4 regions of the Psychrobacillus sp. NPDC093180 genome follow, and region 1 is predicted to be linked to each of the others. Evidence: riboswitches for the same ligand, from Rfam matches in the RefSeq annotation. Region 1 holds a riboswitch; each other region holds the start of a gene.
The links. Region 1 has a riboswitch for S-adenosylmethionine ahead of ACIP9W_RS13975 (bifunctional homocysteine S-methyltransferase/methylenetetrahydrofolate reductase). Riboswitches for the same ligand answer to the same signal wherever they lie in the genome.

Region 1 (3,136 bases):
ACCGGATTTTAGACGAGGAGTGAGCATTTTGAAAAAAGTAGTTGTGGTAGGCGGAGGTATTACAGGACTTTCTGTAATGCATTATTTGCAAAAACTTAAAATAGAAAAAGCGCTAGATATGGAAATGGTATTGGTAGAGTCGAATCAATACTTAGGCGGGAAAATTCACTCGGTAAAGCAAAAAGAGTTCATTATGGAAACAGGAGCAGATTCGATCGTTGCACGTCATGAAGAGGTACTACCTCTAGTGGAGGATCTACAGTTGGAAGATGAGCTTGTATATAACGCAACAGGTATTTCTTATATATATACGAATAACGAACTACATGCCATTCCAGCAGATACAGTGTTTGGAATACCGATGAGTGAGGAATCGTTAGAAAGTAGTACACTAGTTTCCGATGAGGGAAAGGAAGAAGCATTAAAGGATCTTAATCTATCCAATGAAAGCTTTACAAAAGACAGCTCAATCGGATCGTTCCTAGAGCATTTCTTAGGAAAAGAGTTGGTCGAAAAACAAATAGCACCTGTATTATCAGGTGTATATTCAGGGGATCTAGATAAGCTTACGTTGGCCTCCACATTACCATATTTAATAGACTATAAAGAAGATTACGGTAGCATTATGAAAGGATTAGGAGCCAATAAAGAAAAATTCCAAGCAGCTTCCAATAAAAAATTTATTTCTTTTAAAAATGGTCTTTCTGCTTTGATCGACCGCTTAGAAAAAGAGCTTAGTGATGCTACTATTTTAAAAGGGATACATACAACGAAAGTGGAGAAAATGGACGATCGATATGAGGTTTCCTTTGCAAATCATGAGTCGATCGAAGCAGATTACGTTATATTAACAACTCCGCACGATGTTACACAAAGAATATTGCAAAACGAAGTTTTGAACGCTGATTTTAATAAGCTGAAAAACTCATCGCTTATAAGCATTTATCTCGGTTTTGACATTCCAGACGAACAGCTTCCTGCAGAAGGCACTGGCTTTATCGTTTCTCATAATAGCGATGTGAAATGCAATGCATGTACTTGGACAAGTCGTAAATGGAAGCATACATCAGAAAATAGTCATTTGCTTGTTCGTATGTTTTATAAAAGCTCGAATCTTGCATTTGAAGAAATGAAACATATGAGTGAAGAAGAACTAGTTCAAATTGCATTGCAAGATATTGAGAAAAGCTTAAAGCTGAATGGGAAACCGAGTGTCGTAGAAGTGACCAAATGGAATGATTTAATGCCAAATTATCATTTAGAACATGGGAAAGCGGTTAAATCCTTACGAGATAAGATGTCTTTTCAGCTGCCTAATGTAATACTTGCAGGATGCTCTTATTATGGTGTTGGTATAGGGGCATGTATTAAAAATGGAAAAGAAACAGCTGAATTAGTTGTTAATAATTTTTAGCTACAAATGATGAGAGTGTCCTAAAAAGTACTTTTTAGGATACTTTTTTTCATGTTGAGAAACTAAACCATGGGATTTATATAGTAAAGAAAATTCAAAATTAACTTGACGCTTTAGTTTAATAAAGGTACGATATCACTAATTGTTGAAAACTGAATATTGAATTCTTATCAAGAGAAGCTGAGGGACTGGCCCTGTGAAGCTTCAGCAACCTGCCGAATAGGTTAGGTGCTAAATCCAGCAGACAACTAATAGTCTGAAAGATGAGAAGGGACGCATTTCGTATGCTTATGAAGCCTTCTTTTAAAAAAAGAAGGTTTTTTTATTTTAAGGAAGGATGGGTGCAAGTGGGATTATTAGATAAGTTACGAACAAATATGTTAACGGCAGATGGAGCGATGGGAACACTCCTATATTCATATGGAATTGAATATTGCAATGAAGAATTAAATATCCAAAGACCTGAAATTATTAAAAAGATTCACCAGGAATATATCAAAGCTGGTGCAGATATTATTCAAACGAACACATATGGTGCAAATGCGATTAAATTAGCAAGATATGGACTGGAGAATCGTGTGAAAGAAATCAATGAAGCGGCAATTCAAATTGCCAAACAGGCAGCCGCACCAGGTGAACAGTTTGTGCTAGGGACAATCGGTGGTATTCGTGGCATTCGAAAAAGTGATGTAAGCTTAGAGGAAATCATTCAAAAGGTCGACAAGCAAGTGAATCACTTACTCTCTGGGGATCCGGATGGACTATTGCTTGAAACGTATTATGATTTTGAAGAGCTAGCTGCTACTGTTACGCACTTACGAAAATTAACAACTACGCCAATTATAGCCCAAGTATCGATGCATGAGCCTGGCATATTACAAAATGGGTTATCGTTGAACGATGCATTGCAACAGCTGGATACATTAGGAGCAGATGTCGTTGGTGTCAATTGCCATCTAGGGCCATTCCACACGATACAGGCATTAGAGGAGGTTACACTGCCGAAAAATGCATATCTTTCTGCTTTTCCAAATGCAAGTTTGTTAGATATAGAAGACGGCCGTATTGTATACGAGTCAGAAGCAGATTATTTCGGTAAGGCAGCGCTACTTCTTAGTGAAGAAGGGGTTCGATTAATCGGTGGATGCTGTGGGACGACACCAAAGCATATCGAAGCTGCGAAAAAAAGAATTGGTCATTTATCCCCGTTAACAACAAAAGTCGTAGCTCCTAAAAAGCCAATCATTATCCGTGAGGCAGAGCCGAATATCAATGAACCACTTCATGAAAAAGCGCAAAATGGAAGGACTATTATTGTAGAACTAGACACACCGCGTCATTTAGATACGACAACTTTTATGGAAGGTGCAACAAAGCTCTATGATGCCGGTGTTGACGCAGTGACAATGGCGGATAATTCACTTGCTTCTCCGCGCATCAGCAATATGGCGATGGGATCGATGTTAAAGCTACAAAATAATATTCGACCACTTGCACATATTACTTGTCGCGATCGTAATCTAATTGGGCTTCAATCACATTTAATGGGGCTTGATGCGCTTGGAATTCATGACATATTAGCAGTAACAGGAGACCCAACAAAAATTGGAGATTTTCCCGGTGCTACAAGCGTATATGATGTTTCCAGTTTGGAATTGATTCAATTAATAAAACAGTTAAATGAAGGAATTTCATTCTCCGGAAAATCGCTTCGAAAAAAAA
Region 2 (3,136 bases), on a different contig from region 1:
TTCTTTCTCTTTAGAGAATTATATAGTAGCAATTCCTATCACTTTAGTTCGTATTACTGGTAAGATAATAGAGAATATTCTAACAAGGAGTTGTTATGACGATTATGGTAGCTAAAGTAGAGATTGGTAAGACGGGTCTATTCGTAAATCCAGTAGGGCTTGGTACAAATGCAGTAGGAGGGCATAATCTTTTTCCCAATTTAAACGATGAGACTGGAAAGGAGATTGTTCGCACAGCAATTAATAATGGAATCGACTTTTTAGATACAGCTTTCATCTATGGTAAAGGAAGATCAGAAGAGTTAATTGGAGAAGTATTAAAAGAAAGTAAGAACCGTCATGACATTGTTATAGCTTCAAAAGGCGGGCATAAATTGGAAAATGACCAAGTTCTAATAGACAACTCTCCTAAGTTTTTGAGAGAAACAGTCGAAAATAGCTTGCGTAGCCTGCAAACAGATTATATTGATTTATTTTATATACACTACCCAGATGAAAACACGCCAAAAGCAGAAGCTATTGGGGCACTTCACCGTTTAAAAGAGGAAGGAAAAATACGTGCCATTGGTGTATCGAATTTTACTTTGGAGCAACTAAAAGAAGGTAACCAAGATGGCTATATTGATGTTCTCCAATCGGGTTACAATCTATTAAAACGTGATGCAGAAAATGAATTTCTGCCATATACAAGAGAGTATACTATTTCTTTTATACCTTATTTCCCACTAGCTTCTGGTTTATTGACAGGAAAGTTCGATAAAAATAGTACATTTGAAGATGGCCGTTCAAAAAATCCATTATTTCAAGGAGAAGCATTTGTGCGTAACTTAGAAAAAGTAGAACAATTGCGCCAAATAGCTAATGATAAAGATGCCGAGGTTTCAAATATTGTGCTTGCCTGGTATTTATCTCAACAGGGTATCGATGTAATCATACCTGGAGCTAAAAAACCGGAGCAAGTTTTAGCTAATATCAAAACATTAGAAGTGCAGCTAACACCTACTGAGGTAGCAGAAATTGATCGTATTTTTAGATAAACAAAACACAGAGCGAACGCTCTGTGTTTTTTATTCCCATTCAAAAGGTGTTGCTTGGTATACGTAATAATTCAACCAGTTCGAAAATAGTAAATGTGTATGAGAACGCCATGTATTTAATGGCTCGTTTGCCGGGTCGTCATTAGGGAAATAATTAGCAGGCACATCCATATCAATTCCTTTAGATAGATCACGGTTATATTCATCCGCTAAAGTAGTCGCATCATATTCTAAATGACCGGTAACCATAATTTGTTTTGCATCATTCGAAATAACAAGAAATACACCAGATTCATCAGAGATAGAAAGTAAGTTTAGTTCTGGATGTTTTTTTATTTCTTCATAAGAAACAGATGTAAAGCGAGATACCGGTGCGTGAAAAACATCATTAAATCCCCGTACTAAATCTACTGTTAAATCAGATAATCGATGAGCAAACACCCCAAAACATTTCTTTGGTAATTCATATTTTCCGATTCCATAGTGATGGTATAAAGCAGCTTGTGCCCCCCAGCAAATATTTAATACAGAGGTCACATTCGTTTTGGTCCAATCCATTATTTGGACCATCTCTTCCCAGTAATTTACGTCTTCAAATGCTAAATGCTCAATTGGAGCTCCTGTTATAATCATCCCATCATATTTTCGATGCTTGATATCCTCAAACGTTGTGTAAAACGTATTTAAGTGGGTTTTACTAACATTTTTCGATTCATGTGTAGCCATATGCATAAACTCAATATTCACTTGCAATGGTGTGTTCCCTAATAATCTTAAAAGCTGCAATTCTGTTCTTTCTTTCTCGGGCATTAAATTTAATATAATAATATTTAATGGACGTATATCCTGTGCTACCGCACGCTCCTCATCCATCACAAATATTTTTTCTTTTTTAAGTAATTCTGTTGCTGGCAACTGTTTTGGTACATTAATCGGCATTGTCTTCCTCTTCCTTTCTATGTAACATAAAAAAACCTCTTTTCTTATGGATAAGAAAAGAGGTTTTATAAATAGCTCTCAGTTCTTATCTCTCAAGACAAAAAATCTTGTAGGAGTTAGCACCTTTCTGACAATATCAGAGGTTGCTGAAGCTTCACAGGGCCATATCCCTCTGCTTCTCTTGATAAGAATATTAATTTGTTGGTTTATGTAATCTAGTAAATACTACCATGCGCCAAATATTTATGCAACATTTGAAATTAATAAAAAGATTATAGTAAAAGATATTCTAGTAGTAAGGTCTTTATTCATGCTTTTCATTCAATTTAAGAACAAGCTTGTTTGCATAGAATTTTAATACTTTCTGAAAAATATCAGATATAGTTTGATTTCACAAAACCCTTCCGAATAGAGCATTCTCCATTCGAAAGGGTTTACTAATTGATTTTAGACTTTAAAGCGATTTACCGCCTCTGTTAATTTCTCACTTAGTTCTGTTAGTGTCTCTGAAGATTCTGCTACAGATTGGATCGCGCGAAGTTGTTCATCAGACGATGCACTTACTTCTTCACAAGCAGCTGCCGTTTGCTGAGAAGTTGCTGCCATCAGTTGAATCGTTTCCACTACTTGTTCTTTATACTTGGAAACCTGTTCAATTTCCTCGGATACTTCATCAATGGAAGTCTGCATATTCGCCATTAAAGCTGAGATTTCTTCAAAAGTAATTTGTGTATCTGTTACAACCGTGCCCTGAGCTTGGAATGTTTCTCTTGTTTCGTTCATCTGCTTGCTAACTAAAACGGATTCTTGCTGTAGCTCAGTTATTGTCTTTTTGACTTCATCAGTAGCTCTGGCAGATTGCTCTGCCAGTTTTCTTACTTCCTCTGCAACTACCGCAAAACCTTTTCCATGTTCGCCAGCTCTTGCTGCTTCGATACTAGCATTTAAAGCAAGTAAATTTGTTTGCGCCGAAATTTCCATAATCGTTTCCATGACCCCTCCGATTGCTTTTACTTTGCTTTCTAAAGTACCAACAACATCGGACATTGACTTCAAATTGGATTCCCAATTATGAAATGATGATTTCAATTCACGCATTTGACTTTGACCGTTAGTGTTCATCGCGTTTGCTTTCGTTGCAATGTCGGTCATAGCGATTG
Region 3 (3,136 bases), on a different contig from region 1:
TGGATGATGGTGTGGATAATGTGTGTTTTCATCTTCATTGTTAGAGCCTACTTTGAAATATGTTCCCGGCTTTTCTAATAAGAAATAAGAGAAATCCTCTGCTCCCATAGATGTTTCAATATCTATCACCTGTTCCTCACCGAATACATCCGACAAAAGCTGGTGAACTAAATCACTTTCTTTCGGATGATTGTATAATGCTGGATAACCATGAAGATAATCGATTTCGGCACTCGCATGAAATCCTTCTGTTATTCCTTTTACAATGGAATAGATTTCCTCTCTTACTTGTTTTCTTACAGATTCACTAAACGTTCGGACAGTCCCTTCCAGCTTAGCCGTATCTGCAATAATATTAAAAGCACTGCCTGCATGGAAAACACCAATTGTGACTACTGCAGATTCTAAAGGGTTTATTCTGCGACTTACAATTTTTTGTAGGGAATTAACGATTTCACTACCAATGACGATTGAATCAACGGAATCCTGAGGTCTTGCTCCATGTCCACCAAGTCCTTGAATTTTGATTTCAAACTTATCAACAGCTGCCATTTTGTAGCCTTCTCCTACTGCTACTTTACCAACCGGTACTTTTGAATCGAGATGAGCAGCAAATACATAATCGACACCATCAAGCACGTTTTCTTCAATCATGAACTTCGCACCGCCTGGTGGCTTTTCTTCCGCTGGTTGGAATATGAAAATAACTTTCCCCTTCACTTTATCTAGGTGTTTGCTTAATACTTGTGCAGTACCCAATAACGCAGTCGTATGTCCATCATGGCCACATGCATGCATAACACCAGGGTTCAATGATTTATAAGGTACATCTTTCTCATCTACAATTGGCAAGGCATCAAAGTCTGCTCTTAGAGCAATTGTTTTCCCTGGCTGTGCCCCCGTTAAAATTCCTACAAGGCCATTCCCACCAATATTCTTTTTCACTTCTAATCCGAAGTCTTCTAGTTTCTGTGCAATATACTTGGCAGTCTCCGTTTCCTCAAAAGATAACTCCGGATGCTGGTGCAAATATCTTCTCCAACTGACAATTTCTTCGAAGTTACTATCTATTTCGGAAAAAATAGATTGTATTTCATTTTCTAACGTAGATGATTTCATGTTCCTTCCCCCATTCTTTTTAATTCTTACTAAACAAATAGGATTATATATTTTTTCAGTTAATTTTTCAACTGAAGATTTACCATTTTAAAATGCTTCTTGTTTTTATTTCTTCTTCATGATACCATTACCTACATAAAGATTTTAGAAAATTTCATATTTTATTTCTTATCCAGAGAGACGGAGGGATTGGCCCGAAGATGTCTCAGCAACCAGCCAAGTTTAGGTATGGTGCTAACTCCAATAGGCGGCGATCGCCTAGAAGATAAGAAGACTAACTTCAATTTTTTTGAGGATTCTCTTCTTATAGGGAATCCTCTTTTTATTTTACTTTATTTGTAGAGGATGATTATTAATGACAAAAAAAGGTTTAGAAACCGAATTAGTACAACTAGGAAATCATAGTGATCCACGAACCGGGGCCGTTAACCCACCTATTCATTTATCAACAGCTTATATACACGCAGGAGTTGGGAAATCCACTGGTTACGACTACACGCGTACAAAAAATCCAACTCGTACGATTTTAGAAGAAGGAATTGCGAAGTTAGAAGGCGGCGATGCAGGTTTTGCCTGTAGCTCCGGTATGGCAGCTATCCAATTAATCTTGTCACTTTTCCGTTCCGGTGATGAAATCATTGCACCGCAAGATCTTTACGGTGGAACATATCGTTTATTCAATCAATACGCGGATTCCTACAACATTCGTACTTCCTACGCTAAATTTGAATCCATCGAGGAAGTAGAAGCATTAATCACGGAAAACACAAAGGCACTGTTTATCGAAACACCAACAAATCCACTCATGCAAGAATTTGATATAGCACAATACAGTGTTTTAGCAAAAAAATATCAATTACTACTTATTGTGGATAACACGTTCTTAACTCCTTATTTACAGCGTCCGATTGAGCTAGGTGCAGATATTGTTATGCACAGCGGAACGAAATATATCGGTGGACATAATGATGTCCTTGCTGGGCTCGTTGTCTCTAAAGGGGAAGCACTAAGCAAAAAATTAGTGGAGAATCATAACGCTTCAGGAGCCGTACTTTCCCCTTTCGATAGTTGGTTATTGATACGAGGATTGAAAACATTACACTTACGCATGAACCAACATGATGCGAATGCAAAAAAAATCGTGGCGTTTTTACAAAATGAAAGTGTTGTTAAAGACGTGCTATATCCTGGAGTTGGAGGTATGCTCTCTTTCCGCTTACAAAAAAGTGAATGGGTTGGACCTTTCTTAGAAAACCTTCAATTGATCGTTTTTGCAGAAAGTTTAGGCGGTGTCGAAAGCTTTATCACCTATCCTACTACCCAAACCCATGCGGATATTCCAGAGGAAGAGCGAATTGCTCGAGGTGTCGATAATAGTTTGTTACGCTTCTCTGTTGGCGTTGAGGAGGCGGAAGACTTAATCGCAGATTTGAAACAGGTTTTTGCAAAATTAGAACGGGATGTGATTCATTCATGAGTAACGTGAAAGAAAGTTTAGAAACTAGCTTAATTACCGCTTCCACTCGTGGGAATTACGAGCAAAAAACTGGGGCAGTCAATGTACCCATCTATGCATCCTCTACTTTCCATCAAGAAAGCTTTGATAGCTTTGGACCATACGACTATAGTAGATCTGGCAACCCGACAAGAGACGCGCTAGAAAAAACGATAGCTGAATTAGAGGGCGGCACAAGAGGTTTTGCTTTTGCTTCCGGCATAGCGGCAATTTCCTCAGCTTTAATGCTGCTATCCTCAGGGGACCATCTTGTTGTAACGGAAGAAGTATATGGCGGAACCTATCGTTTCGTAACGGAAGTTTTACCGAGATTCGGAATCGACCATACATTTGTAGACTTTACGAAGGCTGAAGAAGTTGAAAAAGCGATACGTCCAAATACAAGAGTACTTTATATCGAAACACCTGCAAACCCAAGATTAGGAATAACGGATATCGAGGCAATTGTTGCACTGGCAAAAGCTAATGATTGTTTGACTTTTCTTGATAATACTTTTATGA
Region 4 (3,136 bases), on a different contig from region 1:
GTTCCATTTAAAATCCCTTGAATTTTCTTCACGGAATTGACTTGAAGCAAATTTTTCAATGTTTTAATAACAGGAACTCCACCAGCTGTAGTTGCTTCATACCCGACAAATACACCACGTGATTTGGCACGCTCTTGTAGGGGAATGCTGTATTTGGAGAACATCACTTTATTTGCTGTAATGACATGACATCCTTTATCGATTGCTCGACATAAATAGCTATACGCTGGTTCTTCATTGACAATCGCTTCAAAAACTACTTGTAAACCTGGAATATTAATAATGTCCTCGAAGTTATCTGTCACTAGCACACCAGGGGTTGCTATTCTTTCTTTTGCTAAGTTATTGACAAGAATAGCGCTAATTTCAATATCCAATCCTAGCGATTTTTTTAAGTCTTCTTTTTTTTCATTGACAATATGATAGATCCCTTGGCCGACTGTTCCAAAACCTAAGATTGCTGCTTTTATTTTCGCCATACTTTCTCCTCCAACTAAATCTGCACAATTGAGCTTTTTACATATTGTAGACTATTTCAGCCCAATTAACAACAAAATTCTATCTAGAGAGGACATTTGTTTTTTCCACAAGTACTTTATCCAAAGCATTTTGTAAGTCCTCTACCGCCTCTAACCCAACAGACAAGCGGATTAGATCCTCTGTAACACCTGTTTTCACTAAATCTTCTGGTGTTAGCTGTTGATGTGTTGTAGATGCTGGGTGAATAATTAATGATTTTGCATCTCCAACATTTGCTACATGCGACCAAATTTCAATATTATCAATAATACGTCGCCCTGCTTCTTTTCCACCTTTTACACCAAAGTTTAAAATAGAGCCGAAGCCGTTTTGTAAATACTTTTTCGCCAGTTCATGAGAAGGATGATCTTCCAATCCCAAATAGTTCACCCATTCTACACCTTCGTGGTTCACTAAGAACTCTGCAATTTTTTGTGCGTTTTCGTTGTGTTTAGGCACTCGAAGATGCAGCGTTTCTAACCCTTGTAAAAATGAAAAAGCGGCTTCTGGACTTAATGAAGGACCGAAATCACGTAAAAGCTGTACACGTAATTTAATCGCAAAAGCTACGTTCGGTACATCGATCCCATAACGTAACCCGTGATATGTTACGTCCGGCTCTGTAAACCCAGGGAACTTATCAGAATTCCAGTCGAAGTTTCCTCCGTCTACTACAATTCCACCAATCGTTGTTCCATGTCCACCAATCCATTTCGTAGCTGAATGGATTACAACATGAGCACCATGCTTAATCGGGTTCGTTCCATATGGAGTCGCAAATGTGTTATCTATTAAAAGCGGAACTCCTACTTCATTCGCGATAGCTCCCACTTTTTCTATATCTAGTATGTTTAAGCTTGGGTTTCCAATCGTTTCCGCAAAGAAGCCTTTTGTTTTATCCGTTACTGCAGCTCGGAAGTTTTCCGGATTATTGGCATCCACGAATTTTACCGTAATGCCGTAACGAGGCAATGTATGTGCGAATAAATTAAATGTACCGCCGTATAAGTTTTCTGCTGCAATTATTTCGTCCCCTGCTCCCGCAATATTCAAAATCGAGAATGCAATGGCTGCCATACCCGAAGATACTGCAACTGCTGCTGTTCCACCTTCAAGAAGCGCAACTCGTTGTTCAAAAACATCGACAGTCGGATTCATAATACGAGAGTAAATATTACCCGTTTCTTTTAATGCAAAAAGATTTTGTGCATGCTCCGTATCGCGGAACACGTAAGAAGTCGTTTTGTGAATAGGTACCGCTCGAGAACCTGTTACTGGATCTGGTTGCTGACCGCCATGCAAAAGAACTGTTTCTTTTTGAAGATTTGTCATTTTGAATTCCTCCTAGAAAATAGTTTAGATGGACGCATTGGGAAACGGGGAAAGATTTTTAGGACAAACAAAAACCCCACTTCGATTAAGAAGAGGGGTGCAGTTTCGCATGTTCCTCCTCTTATCTTCCAAATTCACGTAAATGAATTTGTAGGAATTAGCACCTTTCCGAGTTTAGAACTCGGTGGTTGCCGGGCATCGCAGGGCCTATTCCCTCCGCCACTCTTGATAAGAGTATTTGATTTAGTTTTCCATCTTGATACAAAGTATAAGATTCTATGAATCTGTTCGTCAAGTGTTTTTCTAAAAAATTCTGAAACTTCTTTGATAGTTGAACGTTTAATGTATTGTAGTTATTAGACTCGGAGGTGATATGATGGCAGTTTGGATTTTGACTATATTAATTATTAGCTACCTAATCGGAGCAATCCACGGTTCGAAAGTTGCGCAAATTATTAGTGGTGTCAACATAAAGAAAGAAGGGCTTAAAAACTCTGGCGCTTCCAATGCGGCAATTGTCCTAGGGATGAAGTATGGTATTCTAGTTGCTCTAATTGATATTTTAAAAGGTGTTCTCGTTATTATCGGCATTCGCTTTTGCCTATCGCAATACGGTAATTTTTCCGCTGTGGAACAGGATTTATTGCTTTATTTAGCTGGGGCTGCTGTTATTTTAGGACATAATTTCCCGGTTTATACTGGATTTAAAGGTGGAAAAGGGACTGCTTCGATTATTGGTATTTTATTTGCTATTTATTGGCCAATTGGACTTATCGGACTTTTATTATTAATAGGTACGACTTTTTTAACGGATTTTTTATTGATTGGTGTATTTGTCTTTTATGCAGTATTTATCGTTGCTTCCATTTGGTTTGCAGAGGGAGCAGCACCTATTGCTATAGCTGGTTTTTTATTTATCATGGCTGTTGTTTTACATATCGAAAATTTTCGTCGTCTAGTCCGTAAAGAAGAACCAAGAATATCCGCCTTCTTGAAGAAAAAGAAGCCGTCCGTGTGAATGCAATGAAGAGAAAAATGAGGTGGATCGTGCTTATTCCTTTACTAGTAGTTGTTTCAGGCGGATTTGGTATGTGGATGGTGACGAATAAATGGCTAGATGACGGTTTAGAGCCAAAAGCAGATGGATCCAATGAATACGCCATCGTGCTTGGCGCAAAAGTGAAGAAAGGAAATGTCCCTTCCCTTTCACTTCATTACCGTTTGGAAGCGGCGCTAGCATATGCTATAGAGCATCCCCATGTGAAGCTTGTTGTATCTGGCGGAC

Region 2: another riboswitch for S-adenosylmethionine. It lies ahead of metA (homoserine O-acetyltransferase MetA); the one in region 1 lies ahead of ACIP9W_RS13975 (bifunctional homocysteine S-methyltransferase/methylenetetrahydrofolate reductase).
Region 3: another riboswitch for S-adenosylmethionine. It lies ahead of ACIP9W_RS06140 (methionine biosynthesis PLP-dependent protein); the one in region 1 lies ahead of ACIP9W_RS13975 (bifunctional homocysteine S-methyltransferase/methylenetetrahydrofolate reductase).
Region 4: another riboswitch for S-adenosylmethionine. It lies ahead of ACIP9W_RS14735 (O-acetylhomoserine aminocarboxypropyltransferase/cysteine synthase family protein); the one in region 1 lies ahead of ACIP9W_RS13975 (bifunctional homocysteine S-methyltransferase/methylenetetrahydrofolate reductase).

What each region holds. Positions count from the first base shown of each region.
Region 1 is NZ_JBIVOJ010000008.1:232,846-235,981, forward strand. It holds gene ACIP9W_RS13970 (protoporphyrinogen oxidase) at 29-1,414, shown strand; SAM riboswitch class I at 1,579-1,684, shown strand; gene ACIP9W_RS13975 (bifunctional homocysteine S-methyltransferase/methylenetetrahydrofolate reductase) at 1,762-3,136, shown strand, end outside.
Region 2 is NZ_JBIVOJ010000004.1:190,893-194,028, reverse strand. It holds gene ACIP9W_RS08065 (aldo/keto reductase) at 105-1,037, shown strand; gene metA (homoserine O-acetyltransferase MetA) at 1,068-1,976, opposite strand; SAM riboswitch class I at 2,059-2,167, opposite strand; gene ACIP9W_RS08055 (methyl-accepting chemotaxis protein) at 2,424-3,136, opposite strand, start outside.
Region 3 is NZ_JBIVOJ010000003.1:133,408-136,543, reverse strand. It holds gene ACIP9W_RS06145 (M20 metallopeptidase family protein) at 1-1,119, opposite strand, end outside; SAM riboswitch class I at 1,285-1,391, shown strand; gene ACIP9W_RS06140 (methionine biosynthesis PLP-dependent protein) at 1,475-2,596, shown strand; gene metC (cystathionine beta-lyase) at 2,593-3,136, shown strand, end outside.
Region 4 is NZ_JBIVOJ010000009.1:115,873-119,008, forward strand. It holds gene ACIP9W_RS14730 (homoserine dehydrogenase) at 1-479, opposite strand, end outside; gene ACIP9W_RS14735 (O-acetylhomoserine aminocarboxypropyltransferase/cysteine synthase family protein) at 559-1,851, opposite strand; SAM riboswitch class I at 1,970-2,086, opposite strand; gene ACIP9W_RS14740 (glycerol-3-phosphate acyltransferase) at 2,225-2,869, shown strand; gene ACIP9W_RS14745 (YdcF family protein) at 2,875-3,136, shown strand, end outside.